2 linked regions of the Caballeronia sp. TF1N1 genome follow. The protein of the gene in region 1 interacts with the protein of each later gene in a pairwise test. Links are inferred from orthologs where the notes say so. Each region holds a gene or a part of one and is shown on either strand. Other genes may lie near its edges. The genes, in order: dprA and recA.

Region 1 (9,487 bases):
ACGACGAGCGCGAGCCGAAGCGGAAAAAGGCGTTTGATCGTCACCGTTTCTGAAAGCGCGCGTAGAAGAATCCGTCGTGGTCCGCGCGGTAACTCGATGCAGCTTCCGCGTTCCCGTTCGATGGCTGGCCGGCCACTTGTTTACTGTCCCGTGACCCGTTTGCCGCGCCCGCGCCCGCACCGGCACGCGCCCTGGTCGGCAGCAACTGGCCCGGCGCGTCCAATCGTACCGCATCTTCATGCGTGCTTCCAAACCAGCGGGCCTGCTCTTCGCCTTCTTCGGGAAAGATCGAGCAAGTCACGTAGAGCAACTCGCCACCCTTGGCGACGAGCGGCCAGAGCGCCGTGAGAATGCGCCGCTGTTCTTCGACGAGCGTCGCGATGTCCGAGGGCCGCCGCAACCAGCGGATGTCCGGATGACGCCGCACGATGCCCGAGGCCGAACACGGCACGTCCGCGAGAATGCGATCGAACGGCGCGCCATCGAACCATTGCGAAGGATCGCCGGCATCGCCCACGCAAATCTCGGCGTGCAGCTTGAGGCGCGCGAGATTTTCGCCGATACGTCCCGCGCGAGTCGCATCGCTTTCCAGCGCGACGAGTTCGACATTCGCGAGTTCGAGGATATGACCGGTCTTGCCGCCAGGCGCGGCGCACGCGTCGAGCACGCGCATGCCGTCACGCGCGTCGAGCGCTTGTGCCGCGAGTTGCGCGCCCGCGTCCTGCACGGAGACGACGCCATCCGCGAAGCCCGGAATACGCTCGACCGGCATCGGTGTTTCAAGGCGCACCGCGTGCAGACCGGCGGCTTCCGCTTGGATATGTTCCTGCCGCAAGCGTTCGAGATAGGCATCGACGGTGGCGTGACGCGCGTTCACACGCAGCGTGAGCGGCGCCTGCACGTTGCCCGCATCGAGAATCTCTTGCCACGCGTCCGGCTGACCGCGCTTCACGGCGTCGATCCACCATTGCGGATAATTCCAGCGCGCGACTTCGCTCACACGCGCTTCTTCGAGGAGCGCATCGCGTTCGCGCAGAAAGCCGCGCAGCACGGCGTTGACGAGGCCCTTCGCGAAAGCAAACTCGCGGCGCGTGGCGATGGCGGTCACCGCCTGATCGACGACGGTGAACGGCGCGTAGGCCGCGTGCGCTTCGTCGTCGGTGAGCAGCGTGAACGCGCAGACCAGCACGTTGGCCACGTGCGGCGGCGGCGCCTTGCGGACGAGCTTATGCAAAAGCGCATCGGCAAGTGCGAGACGGCGCATCGCGCGATACGCAATGTCCTGAATCGCGCCACGTGCCGCCGGCTGTCTGCCCGCGGCGATAACCGTCTGCAAGGCGGCCGGCAACGCCGATCCCGCGCGCACGGCGCCGACCGCCTGCGCCGCGCCGTCGAGCGCGAACGCAAGGGAATCGGGAGCAAGATGCAGCGCGCTCAAATGAGTCGCTCCGCGCGCCGAGTGCGGCGCGGTGGAAAGTCGCCGGGAAGGCTTGTCGGTCATGTGTAAGGTCGTGCGACTTCGTGTGAACATCGATTCGAACGACGATTGTAACGTGCAAGGCTTCGTGGCCCGGTGCTTGCGCGTTTCGCACCACAAAAGGAAAAAGGCCGCGCCAGCGTGACTGGAACGGCCTTCGGTGTAACGCGTCGTGACGACGCCCCGGATTACATGCGCCCGGTGCGCGCCATTTCCATCAGGCGCGCGACGCGTTCTTCCGTCGCCGGGTGCGTCGAGAACCAGTTCGCGATGCTGCCGCCCGACAGCGGATTCATGATCATCATCTGCGCCGTGGCCGGGTGCGCTTCCGCCGTGGGGAACGGCACGCCGGACGCGTACGCGTGGATTTTCTCGAGCGCGCTGGCGAGCGCTTGTGGATCGCCGGAAATCTCCGCGCCGCCGCGATCCGCCTCGAATTCACGCGCGCGAGAAATGGCCATCTGGATCAACGCGCCCGCAATAGGCGCGAGGATAGCCACCGCGATGCTCGCAATCGGGTTCGACGGGCGCCCTTCGTCATCGCGGCCACCGAAGAACATGGCGAAGTTCGCGAGCGCGGAGATTGCACCGGCCATCGTCGCCGAAATGGTCGAGATGAGAATGTCGCGATGCTTCACGTGCGCCAGTTCGTGCGCCATCACGCCGCGCATTTCGCGCTCGGACAGCACGCGCAGGATGCCGGTGGTCGCCGCGACGGCCGCGTGTTCCGGATTGCGACCGGTTGCAAACGCGTTCGGCGCGTCTTCGTTGATGAGGTAGACACGCGGCATTGGCAACTGAGCGCGCGTGGCCAGGTCGCGCACCATGCGATAAAACTGCGGCGCAGTGGTTTCGTCGACCTCCTGCGCGTTGTACATGCGCAGGACCATCTTGTCCGAGAACCAATACGAAAAGAAATTCATGCCGAGCGCGACGACGAGCGCGAGCATCATGCCCTTCGACCCGCCGATCATCCCGCCGATCACGACGAAGAGGGCCGTGATCGCAGCCATCAGCATCGCGGTTTTGACCCAGTTGAACATGTCAGAAACTCCTATCCCTAATACGGTGCGCAATTTGCGCGATGGTCCCGGCCACACTGGCCAGGACGCTCATTGTAAGCAAATCGTTAGATAGGGGCGTCCGCGAAAAATTCAATCGGGTTGTTGCGTTCAGCGATGTGACGTCGCGAGCTTCAGTCCCAGGCCGACGAACGCCGTGCCCACACCCCGATCCAGCCACTTTTTCATCCCCGGTTTGCCCGAAAAACGTTCGGTGACGCTGCCCGCGATCCACGCAACGAAGCTGTTCCAGACCGTGCTCATGGCGATAAACACGAGTCCGAGTGTGAGAAACGCGAGCGTCTTGTGCTGGCTGTCCGCCGCGACGAATTGAGGAAAGAACGAGACGAAAAACAGCACGACTTTCGGATTCAGCACGTTCGTGACGAAGCCTTGCGCGAACAATTGATGCAGTGATTTTGGCGCGGCTTGCGCGCTGGTTCGGTCTGCGTGGGCGTCTACGGCCTTGTCGTGCTTCGTGAGAATGAGCCGCACGCCGAGATAAATCAGGTAGATCGCGCCAGCGATCTTGACGACGGTGAACGCCGTGGCCGACGCCGCGAGAATCGCCGTCAATCCGAATGCGCACGCGAGCGTATGAACGATGCAGCCCGCCGAGATGCCGAGCGCGGATACGATTCCCGCGCCGCGTCCCTGCGCGACGCTGCGCCCGACGATATAGGCGGTATCGGGGCCGGGCGTGACATTCAGCAGAAAGACGGCGACGAGAAAGAAGGCAAAACCGGTAATGCCGAGCATCGGAAACTCCAAGCGTGCGCGTGTTGAAGATTCACGATTCTAGCGCCGCGCGACGCATGCGTTACATGTCCGTCGCGCGTGCTTTGAGCCTGGGTCAAGCGTCCGGATCGGTTTCCAGCAGCGCGAAACGCTGACCTCGGGCAAGCGGCGCGCCCGCGAGAAACTCGCGCACGGGCAGGCGCTTGCCGCCGGGCTTTTGCAACTGCGTGAGCCTGAGCGCGCCCGTTCCGCAGGCCACGACAATTCCTTCCGCCGACACATCCACGACGGTGCCCGGATCGGCTTGCCACTCGCCGCTCACCGGCTGCGCGGACCAGATCTTGATCGCGACGCCATCGAGCGTGCCGAACGCGCCGGGGAACGGGTCGAACGCGCGCACCTGACGCGCAAGCGTTTCTGCCGGACGCCGCCAGTCGAGCGCGGCCTCGTTCTTGGCGATCTTCTGTGCGTAGGTCGTGCCGTCGTCAGGCTGCGGTGTCGATGGCAGCGCGCCGTCGCGTTCGAGGTCGCGGAGAGCCGCGACGATCAGATCCGCGCCAATTTTCGCGAGGCGGTCGTGCAGCGTGGCGGTGGTGTCGTCCGCGCCAATAGCCGTGCGGCCCTCGCGGATCATCGCGCCGGTGTCGAGGCCCGCGTCCATTTGCATGAGCGTAATGCCCGATTCGGCGTCGCCCGCTTCGATCGCGCGATGGATCGGCGCGGCGCCGCGCCAGCGCGGCAACAACGAAGCGTGGATGTTGATGGCGCCGCGCGGCGGAATGTCGAGCACTTCCTGCGGCAGGATGAGCCCGTAAGCGGCGACAACCATCACGTCGTGCGGCGTGGCGCGCAGCAACTCGATGGCATCGGCGGCTTCTTGCGGATACTTCCCCGCGCGCCTGAGCGACGTGGGCTGCGCGACCGTTAGCCCGTGTTCGACGGCAAAACGCTTGACGGGGCTGGCGGTCAGCTTCATGCCACGGCCAGCGGGCCGGTCGGGCTGGGTCAGAACCAGCGGCACGGGAAATCCGGCCGCGTGGATAGCCGCGAGCGCGGCGGCGGCAAATTCCGGCGTACCGGCGAAAACGACACGCAGCGATTGAGTCATCGATTGTTACTACCTTTGAGACAACATAAAGCGCTTTACAGCGCCTTTTCGAGCTTCTTCATCTTGCCGCGAATGCGCGTCTGCTTGAGCGTCGAGAGATATTCGACGAACACGTGACCCGCCAGATGATCCATTTCATGCTGGATGCACACGGCAAGCAGGCCATCGCAGTCCAGTTCGTAGCTTTCGCCTTTCTCGTTGAGCGCCTTCACGCGCACCTTGTCCGGCCGTTCGACGAAGTCGTAGATGCCCGGCACCGAGAGGCAGCCTTCTTCCCACTCTTTCTTGACTTCGCTTGCCCAGACGATCTCCGGGTTGATGAATACGAGCAGTTCGTCGTGCGCATCCGATACGTCGATGACGATTACCCGCTCATGGACGTCCACCTGAGTCGCGGCGAGGCCGACGCCGGGTGCCGCGTACATGGTTTCGGCCATGTCGGCGACGAGCTTGCGAATGCGGTCGTCCACGACGGCGACGGGCTTCGCCACCTTGTGCAGCCGCTTGTCCGGGTAGTTCAGTATCTTGAGCAGAGCCATGATTCGGATTATCTACGCGCGCCGCGACGCGTGTGAAGTCGGCCATTCGGCCAGGTTGCGGGTGGGTGGCGGCATGCCGAAGATATGCAGGTGAATCCGCTGGATTCAACGCCGCCGGCAAGCGGCCAACCGGCGTCGCTCGGCCTGAACACACGGGCGGGCGACACTTCTTAATTACGTTCCGGGACCAAAAATCTTAACATGACGACCGCCTTACCGCCGACCGAGCCTCAACCGGAAGCGCTCACCACGGACCTCGACGAACTTTCCGCCTGGCTGCGGCTCACGCATGCAAAGGGACTGCGTCCCGCCGCCCTGCGCGCGCTCTTGAGCGCGTTTGGCGGACCGAAGGACGTTTTAGCCGAAAGTTTCGCCTCGCTCGCCGAAGTCACCAACACCGATGCCGCGACCGCCGCGCTCGCGCCGCCCGCCGAAGTCGAAGGCGTGCCATTCGGCAACTATATTGAACGCGTGCTGGAATGGGCCGCCGAACCCGGCAATCACATTCTTACTTTCGCCGATACCGCGTATCCGCAAGCGCTCCTCACCATGCCCGATCCGCCCGCGCTCTTGTACGCGAAAGGGCGAACCGACTTGCTGCAAGCGCGCGCGGTGGCGATCGTCGGCAGCCGGAACGCCACGCCGCAAGGACTCGAAGACGCGCGCCGGTTCGCGCGCGCGCTCTCGGACGCCGGGCTTGCCGTCGCGTCGGGGCTCGCGCTCGGCATCGACGGCGCGGCGCATCGGGGCGCGCTGGACGGCGCCACAGGCACGATCGCCGTCATCGGGACGGGCGCGGATCTCGTGTATCCGTCGCTGCATCATCAGCTCGCGCATGAAATCGCCCGCGATGGCGTGATCGTGTCCGAATGGCCGCTCGGCACGCCCGCGCGCTCCGCCAACTTTCCGCAGCGCAACCGGCTCATCGCGGGCCTGGTGCAGGGCGTTTTGATCGTCGAGGCGGCAATGCGCTCCGGCTCGCTCATCACCGCGCGGCTTGCCAACGAAATGGGCCGCGATGTTTTCGCCATGCCCGGTTCGATCCACGCGCCGCTGTCGCAGGGTTGTCATCGCATCATCAAGCAGGGCGCGAAGCTTGTGGAAACGCCGGAAGACGTGCTGGAGGAATTCGGCTTTCCCGCCACACCTCGCAAAAAGCGCGGCAAGGCACCGGCTCCGGCAAACGCCTCGTGGGCTTCGGCGCGTCTGCCCGGCAAACCCGAGACCGACGAAGCCGCCCGCGTGCTCGCCGCGCTCGGCCATGCACCCGCGACGCTTGAAAATCTCGCTGCCCGCACCGATCTCGACGGAGCCGCGCTGCAAAGCGCTCTGCTGCAACTCGAATTATCGGGCTTGATCGCGGCCTTGCCGGGCGGACGCGTGACGGCGCTCGAACGCTCGTGAAGTGGCGTCGTGCTACATTCGCGAAAAATGAGTACGACGCCAAACCCCAGACGAAAGGACGCGAGAAACGCCATGTCCGCGCTGAATCTCGATACCGATGCCGATGAGATCGCCGAGCGCATCGCCGTGCCCGGCACCTTGTTCGTCGCCTGTCTGTGCGCCGAATGGTGCGGAACCTGCCGTGAATATCGCGACGGTTTCGACAAACTGGCGGCGGCGCACCCGGAAATCTGCTTCGCATGGATCGATATCGAAAATCACGCGGACCGTTTCGATGACCTCGATGTCGAGAATTTCCCGACCATTCTCATCGAGGACTCGGTGACGACCCGCTTCTTCGGCACCGTGTTGCCGCAGGCTTCCATCGTCGAACGCATGCTGGTCGATCTGACCGCGCTGCCGAACATGGCGGGCGCGCCGAAACTGCGCCCGGCGCTTGCCACGGCGTAGAAAAGTGCGTGCGCGCGGCGTCGCGAAACGAAGTTCGCGGAACTATACGGCGAGCGTCGCAATTCGTGCTTCGGCGCGCATCGAACAAAGCCTGTGCTATAAAGCGGCGTTAATGCAGTCCAAATCGGACCGCTGCCAAATACCTACTATATTGAGTCATGTCCAAAGCCCTGATCATCGCTGAGAAGCCTTCCGTCGCGAACGACATCGCGCGCGCGCTGGGCGGCTTCACGAAACATGACGAGTATTACGAGAGCGACGACTACGTGCTCTCGTCCGCGGTCGGCCATTTGCTCGAAATCGCGGCCCCGGAGGAATACGACGTCAAGCGCGGGAAGTGGAGCTTCGCCAATCTGCCGGTCATTCCGCCGCATTTCGACCTGAATCCCATCGCGAAAAGCGAATCACGGCTGAAGGTTCTAACGAAGCTGCTCAAGCGCAAGGATGTCGACCGGCTCATCAACGCCTGCGACGCGGGGCGTGAAGGCGAACTGATCTTCCGTCTGATTGCGCAGCACGCGAAGGCGAAGCAGCCGGTCCAGCGCCTGTGGCTGCAGTCGATGACGCCCGCCGCCATCCGCGACGGATTTGCGCATCTGCGTAGCGACGCCGACATGCAACCGCTCGCCGATGCCGCCCGTTGCCGCTCGGAAGCGGACTGGCTCGTTGGCATCAACGGCACGCGCGCGATGACCGCGTTCAACAGCAAAGGCGGCGGTTTCTTCCTGACCACCGTGGGCCGCGTTCAGACGCCAACGTTGTCTATCGTCGTGGAACGCGAGGAAAAGATTCGCCGCTTCGTGGCGCGCGACTATTGGGAAGTGCGCGCCGAATTCGTTGCGGCGAAGGGCATTTACGAAGGCCGCTGGTTCGACCCGAAATTCAAGCGCGTCGAGAACGATCCCGAACAGCGCGACTCGCGTCTGTGGAGTCTCGCCGCGGCCGAGTCCGTGGTGGCGGCTTGTCGCGACAAGACCGGCACCGTGACGGAAGAATCGAAGCCGTCCACGCAAATGTCGCCGCTGCTCTTCGACCTGACGAGTCTTCAGCGCGAAGCCAACAGCCGCTTCGGCTTTTCGGCGAAGAACACGCTCGGCCTCGCGCAAGCGCTGTATGAAAAGCACAAGGTCCTGACCTACCCGCGTACCGATGCACGCGCGCTGCCGGAAGACTATCTCGGCACGGTCAAGGACACGCTGACCATGCTCAAGGACAGCAACAACTATCTGCCGTTCGCGAAGCAAGTGCTCGACAAGGGCTGGGTGAAGCCGAACAAGCGCATCTTCGACAACTCGAAGATCAGCGATCACTTTGCCATCATCCCCACGCTTCTGGCGCCCAAGGCGTTGTCCGAGCCCGAGCAGAAGCTGTATGACCTCGTGGTCAAGCGCTTCCTCGCCGTGTTCTTCCCGGCGGCGGAATATCTGGTGACGACGCGGATCACCGAAGTCTCGGGGCATCACTTCAAGACCGAGGGCAAGGTGCTCGTCGAGCCGGGCTGGCTGCAGGTCTACGGTCGCGAAGCGGCGGGCGAGGAAGGCAATCTCGTGCCGGTGCAGAAAAACGAACAGGTCGATGTCGACAAGGTCGCCGCTCACGGTCTCGTCACCAAGCCGCCCGCGCGCTACAACGAAGCGTCGTTGCTCTCAGCCATGGAAGGCGCGGGCAAGCTCGTCGAAGACGAAGAGTTGCGCGAAGCGATGGCTGCGAAAGGGCTCGGCACGCCGGCCACGCGCGCGGCGATCATCGAAGGTCTGTTGGGCGAGAAGTACATGGTGCGCGAAGGCCGCGAACTGATTCCGACTGCCAAGGCATTTCAGTTGATGACGCTTCTGCGCGGTCTGGGCGTCGAGGAACTGACGGCGCCGGAACTGACCGGCGAGTGGGAGCACAAACTGTCGCAGATGGAGCGCGGCAATTTGCATCGCGATGCGTTCATGCAGGAAATCGCCCGCATGACGCAGACCATCGTCAAGCGCGCGAAGGAGTACGACTCCGACACGATCCCAGGCGACTACGCCACGCTCGAAACGCCGTGTCCGCACTGCGAGTCGCAGGTGAAGGAGAACTATCGCCGCTTCGCGTGTACCAAGTGCGAATTTTCCATCTCGAAGATTCCGGGCGGACGTCAGTTCGAGATTCCTGAAGTCGAGGAGTTGTTGCGCGAGAAAACCATCGGACCGCTGTCGGGTTTCCGCAGCAAGATGGGCCGTCCGTTCTCGGCCATCCTAAAGCTCGCTTTCGACGACGAGATCAAGAACTTCAAGCTGGAGTTCGATTTCGGTCAGGACAACGGCGGCGAAGACGGAGAACCGCCCGACTTTTCCGAGCAGACGCCGGTCGGCGCGTGCCCGAAGTGCCAGTCGCGCGTGTACGAGCACGGCATGAGCTACGTCTGCGAGAACTACGTCGCGAATCCGAAGACCTGCGACTTCCGCTCGGGCAAGGTCATCCTGCAGCAGGAAATCGCGCGTGAGCAGATGGAGAAGCTGCTGAACGAAGGACGCACCGACTTGCTGACCAACTTCAAGTCATCGCGCACGGGCCGCAACTTCAAGGCGTTTCTCGTCAAGCAGCCGGACGGCAAGATCGGCTTCGAATTCGAGAAGAAGGAAGCCAAACCCGGCGCGAAGACGGCAGCGAAGCGCGGCGCGGCAACGGAAGCGCCAGCCGATAACGGCGACGAAGGCGATAGCGATGTCGCCGTAGC
Region 2 (9,618 bases), 470 kb from region 1 along the record:
CAATGGCGAGACCGAGGCCGCTGCCGTCGCCCTCGCGTCCGAGAATGCGATAGAAACGCTCGAGCACGCGCTCGCGTTCGGCGCTCGGAATGCCAAGTCCGGTGTCTTCCACTTCGAGATGAACGTGATCGAGATCGTGCTCGCCGGTCCGCACGCGCACGGTCACGCGTCCGTTCGGAGGCGTGTAGCGGATGGCGTTATCGATCAGATTCGACAGCAATTCACGCAGCATCACCGCGTTGCCCTCGACCTCGACGGGATACGCGGGCTCCTCGTAACCGATATCGATACCCTTCGCGAGCGCCGCCTGCACCCAGTCGCGCACGGCGAGCCGCGCGAGATCGGTCAGTTCGACGTGCGAGAAAATCTGCCCCGTCGCGCGATTTTCCGCGCGCGCCAACGCGAGCAATTGCGTGACGAGCCGCGCCGCGTGCTCGGAACTCGTGGCGATCTGTTCGAGCGAGCGCTGCACTTCCGTCGATACCTCTTGGCGCAACGCAAACTCCGCCTGCATGCGCAGGCCGGCGAGCGGCGTTTTCATCTGATGCGCGGCGTCGGCGATAAAGCGCTTCTGAAACTCCATGTTCTGTTCGAGCCGCACGAGCAAATCGTTGAACGACGCCACGAGCGGCGCGATCTCGGGCGGCGCGCGGGCCGCTTCGAGCGGCGAGAGGTCGTCCGGACGGCGCGCGCGAATGTTCGACTGCAGCGCGTGCAGCGGCGCGAGCCCGCGCGAGAGGCCGAACCACACGAGCACGATGGCGAGCGGCAGGATCACGAACTGCGGCAGGATCACGCCTTTGATGATGTCGTTGGCGAGCTGGCTGCGTTTGTCCAGCGTCTCGGCGACCTGCACGAGCACCGGCTGCGTCTCGGCGGGATCGCGTCCCGGCGCGAGACCGGGCACATCGACCGTCGTATAGGCGACGCGAATGTCGTTGCCGCGCAGGGCGTCGTCGCGAAATTCGACGATGCCCGGCTGCGGACGATCGTCGTCATGCGGCAAGGGCATGTCACGGTCGCCGCCGACCAGTTCGCCGCGCGTGCCGAGCACTTGAAAGAACACGCTGTCGACGTTGTCGGCGCGCAGGAAATCGCGCGTGACATCGGGTAGACGCAGTTCGGCGACGCCGTTCACAGGCTGGATTTGGCGCGCGAGCATGTAGACGTCGGCTTCGAGCGCGCGGTCGAACGGACCGTTGGCAATCGACTTCGCGACCAGATACGTCACCGCGATGCTCATCGGCCAGAGCAGCAGAAGCGGCGCAAGCATCCAGTCGAGAATCTCGCCGAAGAGCGAGCGCGGATGCGTTTCGTTGTCGGGTTCGAGTTCGTCGGGAGGCGCGAACGGGTTGGCGTAGCGCGCGTCGCGCTTGGCGTCGGTGTCGCTTTCAATGGCGGCGTGGTCGTGTCCGTGCCCGGCTTCGCTTGGTTCGGTGGAAACGGGCGACGCCATGCGCGGCTACTTGTATTGAGGGCTGGCGGGCAGGGAATCGCTCGCCGCGGGTTGGGCAACGGCGCCGTTGTCGACGGTGGCGACGGCTTTCTCCAGCGTGTAGCCGAGCCCGCGCACCGTGATGATGCGCGCGCCGCTCGCTTCGATTTTTTTGCGCAAGCGGTGCACGTACACCTCGATTGCGTTGTTGCTTACTTCTTCACCCCACTCGCATAGATGATTCACGAGCTGTTCCTTCGACACGAGCCGCCCGATGCGCTGGAGCAGCACTTCGAGCACGCCGAGTTCGCGCGCGGACAGGTCTACGACTTGCTCGCCGATATGCGCGACGCGTCCGACCTGGTCGAACGCCAGCGAACCATGCTTCACGACAGTCGGACCGCCACCCGCGCCGCGTCGCGTCAACGCTCGAACGCGCGCTTCGAGCTCGTTGAGCGCGAAGGGTTTGGCCATATAGTCATCGGCGCCGAGGTCGAGTCCCTTCACGCGTTCGTCGACACTGTCGGCCGCCGTCAGGATCAAAACCGGCATCTGCGAATTGCGTGCGCGCAGGCGGCGCAGCACCTCCAGACCGGGCATGAGCGGCAGGCCGAGATCGAGAATCAGGAGGTCGAAAGTTTGCAGCGAAAGGGCGGTATCTGCCTCGACGCCATGCTTCACATGGTCGACGGCGTATCCCGATTGGCGGAGTGATCGAATGAGACCGTCCGCGAGTATGCTGTCGTCTTCGGCAATGAGGATTCGCATCGTGTTGTGCGCCTTCGTGCGCGGCAAAGCGCAGTCATTGCCGACACCGCATTTCGCCCGGCGCGGCGGTCTCCAGGTGTTTTGCGGTTTTTGCGCGGTGCGCGCGGCGTGGAAAAAAGACTGCGTCGCGCGATCGGGCTTGCAAAAACTACTGTTTTTTTATACAGTGTCTGCGGGAGTGCTACAGACGGGCTCGAGTTCGTTTCGAGCTTGCCGGCACCCGCCTCAGACGCCGTTCATCATAGCAAAGGACGATTCATGGAAGAAAGCAAGAAAGGCCCGGCTGGCATGACTGCGGAGAAGGGCAAGGCATTGGCCGCCGCGCTCGCGCAGATCGAAAAGCAATTCGGCAAAGGGTCGATCATGCGGCTCGGCGCAGGCGAGGTGGTGGAAGACATTCAGGTGGTCTCGACAGGGTCGCTCGGTCTGGATATCGCGCTTGGCGTCGGCGGCTTGCCGCGCGGCCGTGTCGTGGAAATCTACGGGCCTGAGTCGTCGGGCAAGACCACTCTCACGCTGCAGGTGATCGCCGAGATGCAAAAGGTCGGCGGCACGGCGGCGTTTATCGACGCGGAACACGCGCTCGACGTGCAATACGCGCAGAAGCTCGGCGTGAATGCGCAGGAACTGCTGATCTCGCAGCCGGACACGGGCGAGCAGGCACTGGAAATCGCGGATGCGCTGGTGCGCTCCGGCTCCATCGACATGATCGTCATCGACTCCGTCGCGGCGCTCGTGCCGAAGGCGGAAATCGAAGGCGAAATGGGCGACTCGCTGCCTGGTTTGCAAGCGCGCCTGATGTCGCAAGCGCTGCGCAAGCTGACCGGCACCATCAAGCGTACGAACTGCCTCGTCATCTTCATCAACCAGATCCGCATGAAGATCGGCGTGATGTTCGGCAACCCGGAAACCACCACGGGCGGCAACGCGCTGAAGTTCTATTCGTCGGTGCGCCTGGACATTCGCCGTATTGGTTCCATCAAGAAGAACGACGAAGTCATCGGCAACGAAACGCGCGTGAAGGTCGTGAAGAACAAGGTCTCGCCGCCGTTCCGCGAAGCCATTTTCGACATCCTTTATGGCGAAGGCATTTCGCGTCAGGGCGAGATCATCGACCTGGGCGTGCAGGCCAAGCTGGTAGACAAGGCAGGCGCCTGGTACAGCTATAACGGCGAGCGTATTGGTCAGGGCAAGGACAACGCGCGCGAATTCCTGCGCGAGAACCCGGACATCGCCCGCGAGATCGAGAACAAGATCCGCGAGTCGCTCGGCGTGGCGGCAATGGCTGACGCCGTGGCGCCGGGCGCCACGGTGGCGGACGAGTGAGTTGTCGCTTAATCGTTACGTGGTCGTCGCGCAGTCGTCACATAGTCGTCGTCTCGTTGTTTAGATACTCACTTGGTCACTGACGATGTTGAAGCGCCGGTTCGGATCGAAGGCTGGCAGAACGGACGGAAGGTTCGGGCGGTCTGCTGGTTCTGATGATCCGAACGGCGCGAGTGATCCTCAGTCGCGTGACACTCAGTCGCGCGATTCGGCGAAGGCGTTGCGTGGTGTCTGGCGGCGAGAGTTGCCGGTGAATGCGCGTGATGCTGCTGAGTTAGACGCAAGGGCGGCCGATGTTGATGCTGCTGCTGTCCGGGAAAGTCAGACACCGTCGTCCGAAGATCGCCGGGCGCGTCTGGAGCAAGCCCGCGCGTTGCTGATGCAGGCAGCGTCCATTCGTGAGGGCAACGCACCGTCGAGGAACGCAACCTCCAAGCCGGCAGTGGAAACGCCGACTCTGGCGACCAACCGTGCGCAGAACGCGTCACCCTTGGCAAGCCGGATTGCCAATCCAAACCAATCATCTGCAATCGACGCCTTCGAAGACGCCGATCCTTTCGAGCCCTTCGAGCAGTGCGCGCCGGATGCAGGCGTCAACACGGCATCCGAATCGGTCTACAGCCGTTCAAGTCAACGCGCTCGCAAAACTTCCGCTGCCGAAGTCAAAGATTCCAAGCGTCCGCAACGTTCGCTTAAAGGACGCGCGCTTGCTTACCTGTCTCGTCGGGAATATAGCCGCGCGGAGTTATCGCGCAAGTTGCGACCCTACGTCGAAGAAGCCGATTCGCTCGAAACACTGCTCGATAGCCTCGAACGCGACGGCTGGCTCTCGAACGAGCGCTTTGTCGAAAGCGTCGTGCATCGAAGAGCGGCGCGCATGGGCGGCAGCCGGATCATCCACGAATTGAAGCGTCATGCAGTGGGAGAGACGCTCATCGGCGAAACTGCCGACAAACTCGCGCAGACCGAAACCGCGCGAGCGCAGTCCGTATGGGAGAGGAAGTACGGCGTCGTACCGGAAACGCCCGCGGAGCGTGCGAAGCAAGCGCGCTTTCTCGCGGCGCGCGGCTTTTCCATGAGCACGATCAGCAAGGTGTTGAAGGGAAGCGACGAAGACTGGACCGACGAAGTCATCGACGATTGATGGCGAACGCCGTCTAGTTCAGTGCGGGCGCATTCGAGCACCATGTGATTGCCCGAGCGCCGCGTGCATACATTTCATGCTTTCACGTGCTGGACTCATGGCGAAGCCGCTTTCCATCACGACTCGGTTCAAAACCATTCACACGCGAAGCGTTAGGTTAATTGTTCCATGCTCCACGCGCTTGCCTCATCGTGCTGGCGGATTTCGACCGTTGAGTAATCTCCAGGTTTCGCGCGCATGCAAAGAGTTCGGGCTCATGTTTCCACATCCGCGTGTTGAGCTTCTAGTCCACCAAAGTAAGAAGTGATTTCAAACGACCGCGTGCATGCAAGCTCCGAGGCGGGAAGAAAATCCCGCACCGCGCCGAAGCGTTAATAAGCACAGGCTTCTCAAGCTTTCCCCGCGCACGTTTCTGGTGCCTGAGTCATCCCCGGCTTGAAATACCCAATATGCTAAAATTCCACGGTTTTCCTGTTCCGGCTTTGGTCCAGCATGCCTCTTTCCCCGCCCGTTTCCCGACAATTGCGCCATCGTCGCGCGATTCGGATTGAAGCGTTCGAGCGAGATGACGGCCTATGGGACATCGAAGCCGTTCTAACCGACGAGAAGACGCGCGACTTTCAACTCGTGACGGGCGTGCGGCCCTACGGTCAGCCAATCCATGAACTCTGGCTACGCATTACCATCGACCGCGAACTCACTATCGTCGGCGCAGAAGCGTCCTCGGAGTGGGCGCCTTATGCTGGTCTCTGCGCCGAGTCCAATCCCGCCTATCGCTCGCTCATCGGGCTCAATCTCCTCAAGAATTTTCGCCGCGAAGTCAATCAGCGTATTGGCGGCGCGGCTGCTTGCACGCATCTCACCGAGTTGTGCGCCGTCCTGCCGACTGTCGCCATCCAGGGATTCGCGGGTCAGGTCTGGAACACCGAATCGGGCAATCCGTTCGATTCGAAGGACGCAAAGGCAGCATCGGACACACCGCCGTTCCAACTCGGGCGCTGTCACGCATTGCGCTTCGACGGCCCCGCGGTCAAGGAGTACTATCCGCGCTGGTTCGAGCGCGCAGGCACAAACGACACCAAGCCGCGCGACACCTAGCGCGCACGCGGCGATCAGCATTCAAACAAGAATCGATGAAATCAGCGGTTCAGCAAATCGAAGTTCACTCCAACTCTCAGACTGAAGGAATCACGCATGAAGATTCACGAGTACCAGGGTAAGGAAATCCTGCGGAAATTCGGCGTCGCGGTCCCGCGCGGCAAACCCGTGTTCTCGGTGGATGATGCGGTCAAGGCCGCGGAAGAGCTGGGCGGCCCGGTATGGGTCGTCAAGGCGCAGATTCACGCTGGCGGCCGTGGTAAGGGCGGCGGCGTGAAGGTCGCGAAGTCGATCGATCAGGTCCGCGAATACGCGAACCAGATCCTCGGCATGCAGCTCGTCACGCACCAGACCGGTTCCGAGGGCCAGAAGGTGAACCGTCTTCTGATCGAAGAAGGCGCGGACATCAAGAAGGAACTTTACGTCGGCCTCGTGCTCGACCGCGTATCGCAGAAGGTCGTCGTGATGGCGTCGAGCGAAGGCGGCATGGACATCGAGGAAGTCGCGGAAAAGACGCCCGAGTTGCTGCACAAGCTGCCGGTCGATCCCGCCACGGGCTTGAAGGACGCCGAAGCGGACGACCTCGCGCGCAAGATCGGCATTCCCGATGCATCGTTGCCGCAAGCACGCACCATTCTGCAAGGTCTTTACAAGGCGTTCTACGAGACGGATGCATCGCTCGCGGAAATCAACCCGCTGATCCTGACCGGCGACGGCAAGGTCATCGCGCTCGACGCCAAATTCAACTTCGACGCGAACGCGCTCTTCCGTCACCCGGAAATCGTCGCGTATCGCGATCTCGACGAAGAAGATCCGGCTGAAGTCGAAGCGTCGAAGTTCGACCTCGCGTACATCTCGCTCGACGGCAACATCGGCTGTCTCGTGAACGGCGCGGGTCTGGCCATGGCCACGATGGACACCATCAAGCTGTTCGGCGGCGAGCCGGCCAACTTCCTGGACGTCGGCGGCGGCGCCACGACCGAGAAGGTAACCGAAGCCTTCAAGCTGATGCTCAAGAATCCGAACCTGAAGGCGATCCTCGTCAACATCTTCGGCGGCATCATGCGCTGCGACGTGATCGCGGAAGGCGTGATGGTCGCGTCGAAGGCCGTGGACCTGAAGGTGCCGCTCGTCGTGCGCATGAAGGGCACGAACGAAGACCTCGGCAAGAAGATGCTCGCGGACTCCGGTCTGCCTATCATCTCCGCCGACAGCATGGAAGAAGCCGCGCAGAAGGTCGTCGCGGCGGCCGAAGGCAAGTAAGCGCGCCCGCTTCCTAGTCTGACAAGAGCGTTCCACCAGACACGAATGGCGGCGCGGGCTTTCCATATGAGAAAGCGTCGCGACGCCAAACGAACAGAGGTCACTACATGTCGATTCTGATCAACAAAGACACGAAGGTCATCACGCAGGGCATCACCGGCAAGACCGGTCAGTTCCACACGCGCGCCTGCCGCGAATACGCGAACGGCCGCGAAGCGTACGTTGCGGGCGTGAACCCGAAGAAGGCCGGCGAAGATTTCGAAGGCATCCCCATCTACGCGAGCGTCAAGGAAGCGAAGGCCGAAACGGGCGCAACCGTATCGGTGATCTACGTTCCGCCCGCGGGCGCCGCCGCCGCGATCTGGGAAGCCGTCGAGGCCGATCTCGATCTCGCCATCTGCATCACGGAAGGCATTCCGGTTCGCGACATGCTGGAAATCAAGGACCGCATGCGCCGCGAAAATCGCAAGACGCTGCTGCTCGGACCGAACTGCCCCGGCACGATCACGCCGGACGAACTGAAGATCGGCATCATGCCGGGTCACATCCACCGCAAGGGTCGCATCGGCGTGGTATCGCGCTCGGGCACGCTGACGTATGAAGCAGTGGGTCAGTTGACGGCGCTGGGTCTTGGCCAGTCGTCGGCGGTCGGTATTGGCGGCGATCCGATCAACGGTCTCAAGCACATCGACGTGATGAAGATGTTCAACGACGATCCGGAAACGGACGCCGTCATCATGATCGGCGAGATCGGCGGTCCGGACGAAGCGAACGCCGCTTACTGGATCAAGGACAACATGAAGAAGCCGGTGGTTGGCTTCATCGCGGGCGTCACGGCGCCTCCGGGCAAGCGCATGGGTCACGCAGGCGCGCTGATCTCGGGCGGCGCGGACACGGCCGATGCCAAGCTCGAAATCATGGACGCGTGCGGCATCAAGGTCACGAAGAACCCGTCGGAAATGGGTCGTCTGTTGAAGTCGGTGATCTAAGCGGGTTTATCGGCAGAACGGCCTGGGGTTTGGTACTCTTACCGAATCCTTTCGTAACCGCCGAATAGAAAGCGAGGGAGCGTTGGCTTCCTCGCTTTTTTTATTACTACATGCTCGATTTTTTTGCGACGCTCCATTGGGGCGCGGTGCTTCAGATCATCGTCATCGACATTCTGCTCGGTGGCGACAACGCGGTCGTGATCGCGCTCGCCTGTCGCGGTTTGCCCGACGGCCAGCGCACGCGTGGCATCTTGCTTGGCACGCTCGGCGCCATCGTGCTGCGCGTCGTGCTGATCGCGTTCGCGGTGTTTCTGCTCGATATCCCGTTCCTCAAGTTCGTCGGCGGCATCCTGCTGCTGTGGATCGGCGTGAAGCTGATGCAGCCCGACCACGACGCGCACGAGATCAACGCGTCGGACAAGCTCTGGACAGCGGTCAAGACCATCGTCATCGCGGACGCCGTGATGAGCCTCGACAACGTCATCGCCATTGCGGGCGCGGCGGAGGCGGCGGACCCGCGGCATCGCTTCACGCTCGTCGTCTTCGGGCTGGTGGTGAGCATTCCGCTCATCGTGTGGGGCAGCACGCTGGTGCTGAAGCTGCTCGATCGCTTTCCGGTCATCGTGCTCTTCGGCGCGGCGTTGCTCGGGTGGATCGCGGGCGGCTTGATCATCGACGATCCCTTCATCGACCGATGGCCCGAGCTGAACACCGAGCTCGTCGGGTATATCGCGCGAGCGGTGGGCGCGATTTTCGTGGTCGCGGCGGGCGTGCTGATCAAGCGGCGCGCGCTCGCCAGTGGAAAACGGGCGCCGGGGTGAGGTTGTTCTATGCAGTGGGGTGATTGAGGCGCACTCCGCCGAATCGCGTTGACCGGAAACGCGCTCACACTGAGGCCTTTACCGAAAGACGCTCACCCCAAGACCCACGTTAGCCGTTCGGCCGACTGTCATCGCTAAAGCTCCCTGAATAAGATCGAAGCGTCTGGATTGCATCATGCATCCGGGCGCTTTTTGTCCTTTTGGGAGTACCGATGACAACGATCACCTGCAACACGAATTCGCCGCGTGCCTGGCGCGCGATGCACGGCTGGCTGCGCTCTGCCGGCGACGCGGCGACGCGAGGTTTCACCCTGATCGAACTGATGATCGTGTTGGCGATCGTCGGCGTGGTGGCCGCGTATGCGATTCCCGCGTATCAGGATTATCTGGCGCGCAGCCGGGTGGGCGAGGGCTTGTCGCTCGCGGCATCGGCGCGGCTTGCCGTGGCCGAGAACGCGGCGAGCGCGGCCGATCTCGCAAGCGGATATGCCTCGCCGCCAGGCACGCGCAACGTCGACTCGATCCACATCGACAGCGACAACGGCCAGATCACGATTGCCTATTCGACGCGCGTCGCGCCAGCAGGATCGAACACGCTCGTGCTCGTGCCATCCACGCCCGACAACGCCGAGACTCCGACGGCCCGCGTGTCGCTTGCGCGCGGATCGGTGCAGGCAGGCACCTTGACGTGGGAATGCTTCGCGGGCGGCAAGGCGGCGTCGTCGTTGCCGGCGCCGGGCGCGGGACCGTCGCCTGCGGAGGCGCCGAGCTTGC

What was found.
Region 2: the proteins of dprA (region 1) and recA interact in binary tests that used the Bacillus subtilis proteins (3 or more experiments, as listed by UniProt). The link is inferred for Caballeronia sp. TF1N1 from one-to-one orthologs.

Annotation. Positions count from the first base shown.
Region 1 is NZ_CP084626.1:18,044-27,530, reverse strand. The notes cover bases 4,442-7,225. They hold dprA (DNA-processing protein DprA), read left to right. Parts: upstream 4,442-5,124; coding sequence 5,125-6,327; downstream 6,328-7,225. Other genes in these bases: LDZ28_RS00090 (DNA topoisomerase III), read left to right, coding at 6,936-7,225; LDZ28_RS00095 (thioredoxin family protein), read left to right, coding at 6,400-6,777; def (peptide deformylase), read right to left, coding at 4,442-4,923. Outside these bases: LDZ28_RS00130 (DUF4390 domain-containing protein), read right to left, coding at 1-44; 16S rRNA (cytosine(967)-C(5))-methyltransferase RsmB, read right to left, coding at 41-1,501; zinc metalloprotease HtpX, read right to left, coding at 1,666-2,520; LDZ28_RS00115 (LysE family translocator), read right to left, coding at 2,650-3,297; fmt (methionyl-tRNA formyltransferase), read right to left, coding at 3,392-4,384; more of def, read right to left, coding at 4,420-4,441; more of LDZ28_RS00090, read left to right, coding at 7,226-9,487. UniProt on the Bacillus subtilis protein: Protein that helps load RecA onto ssDNA during transformation. Binds cooperatively to circular ssDNA, is able to bridge different segments of DNA. Favors the loading of RecA onto SsbA- or SsbB-coated ssDNA and formation of RecA-DNA filaments.
Region 2 is NZ_CP084626.1:489,112-498,729, forward strand. What follows is about bases 1,581-4,495. They hold recA (recombinase RecA), read left to right. Parts: upstream 1,581-2,461; coding sequence 2,462-3,529; downstream 3,530-4,495. Other genes in these bases: LDZ28_RS02320 (response regulator transcription factor), read right to left, coding at 1,581-2,203; recX (recombination regulator RecX), read left to right, coding at 3,972-4,495. Outside these bases: LDZ28_RS02315 (sensor histidine kinase), read right to left, coding at 1-1,456; more of LDZ28_RS02320, read right to left, coding at 1,463-1,580; more of recX, read left to right, coding at 4,496-4,673; LDZ28_RS02335 (DUF2889 domain-containing protein), read left to right, coding at 5,166-5,771; sucC (ADP-forming succinate--CoA ligase subunit beta), read left to right, coding at 5,868-7,034; sucD (succinate--CoA ligase subunit alpha), read left to right, coding at 7,142-8,023; LDZ28_RS02350 (TerC family protein), read left to right, coding at 8,134-8,844; LDZ28_RS02355 (pilin), read left to right, coding at 9,105-9,618. UniProt on the Bacillus subtilis protein: Multifunctional protein involved in homologous recombination, DNA repair and competence.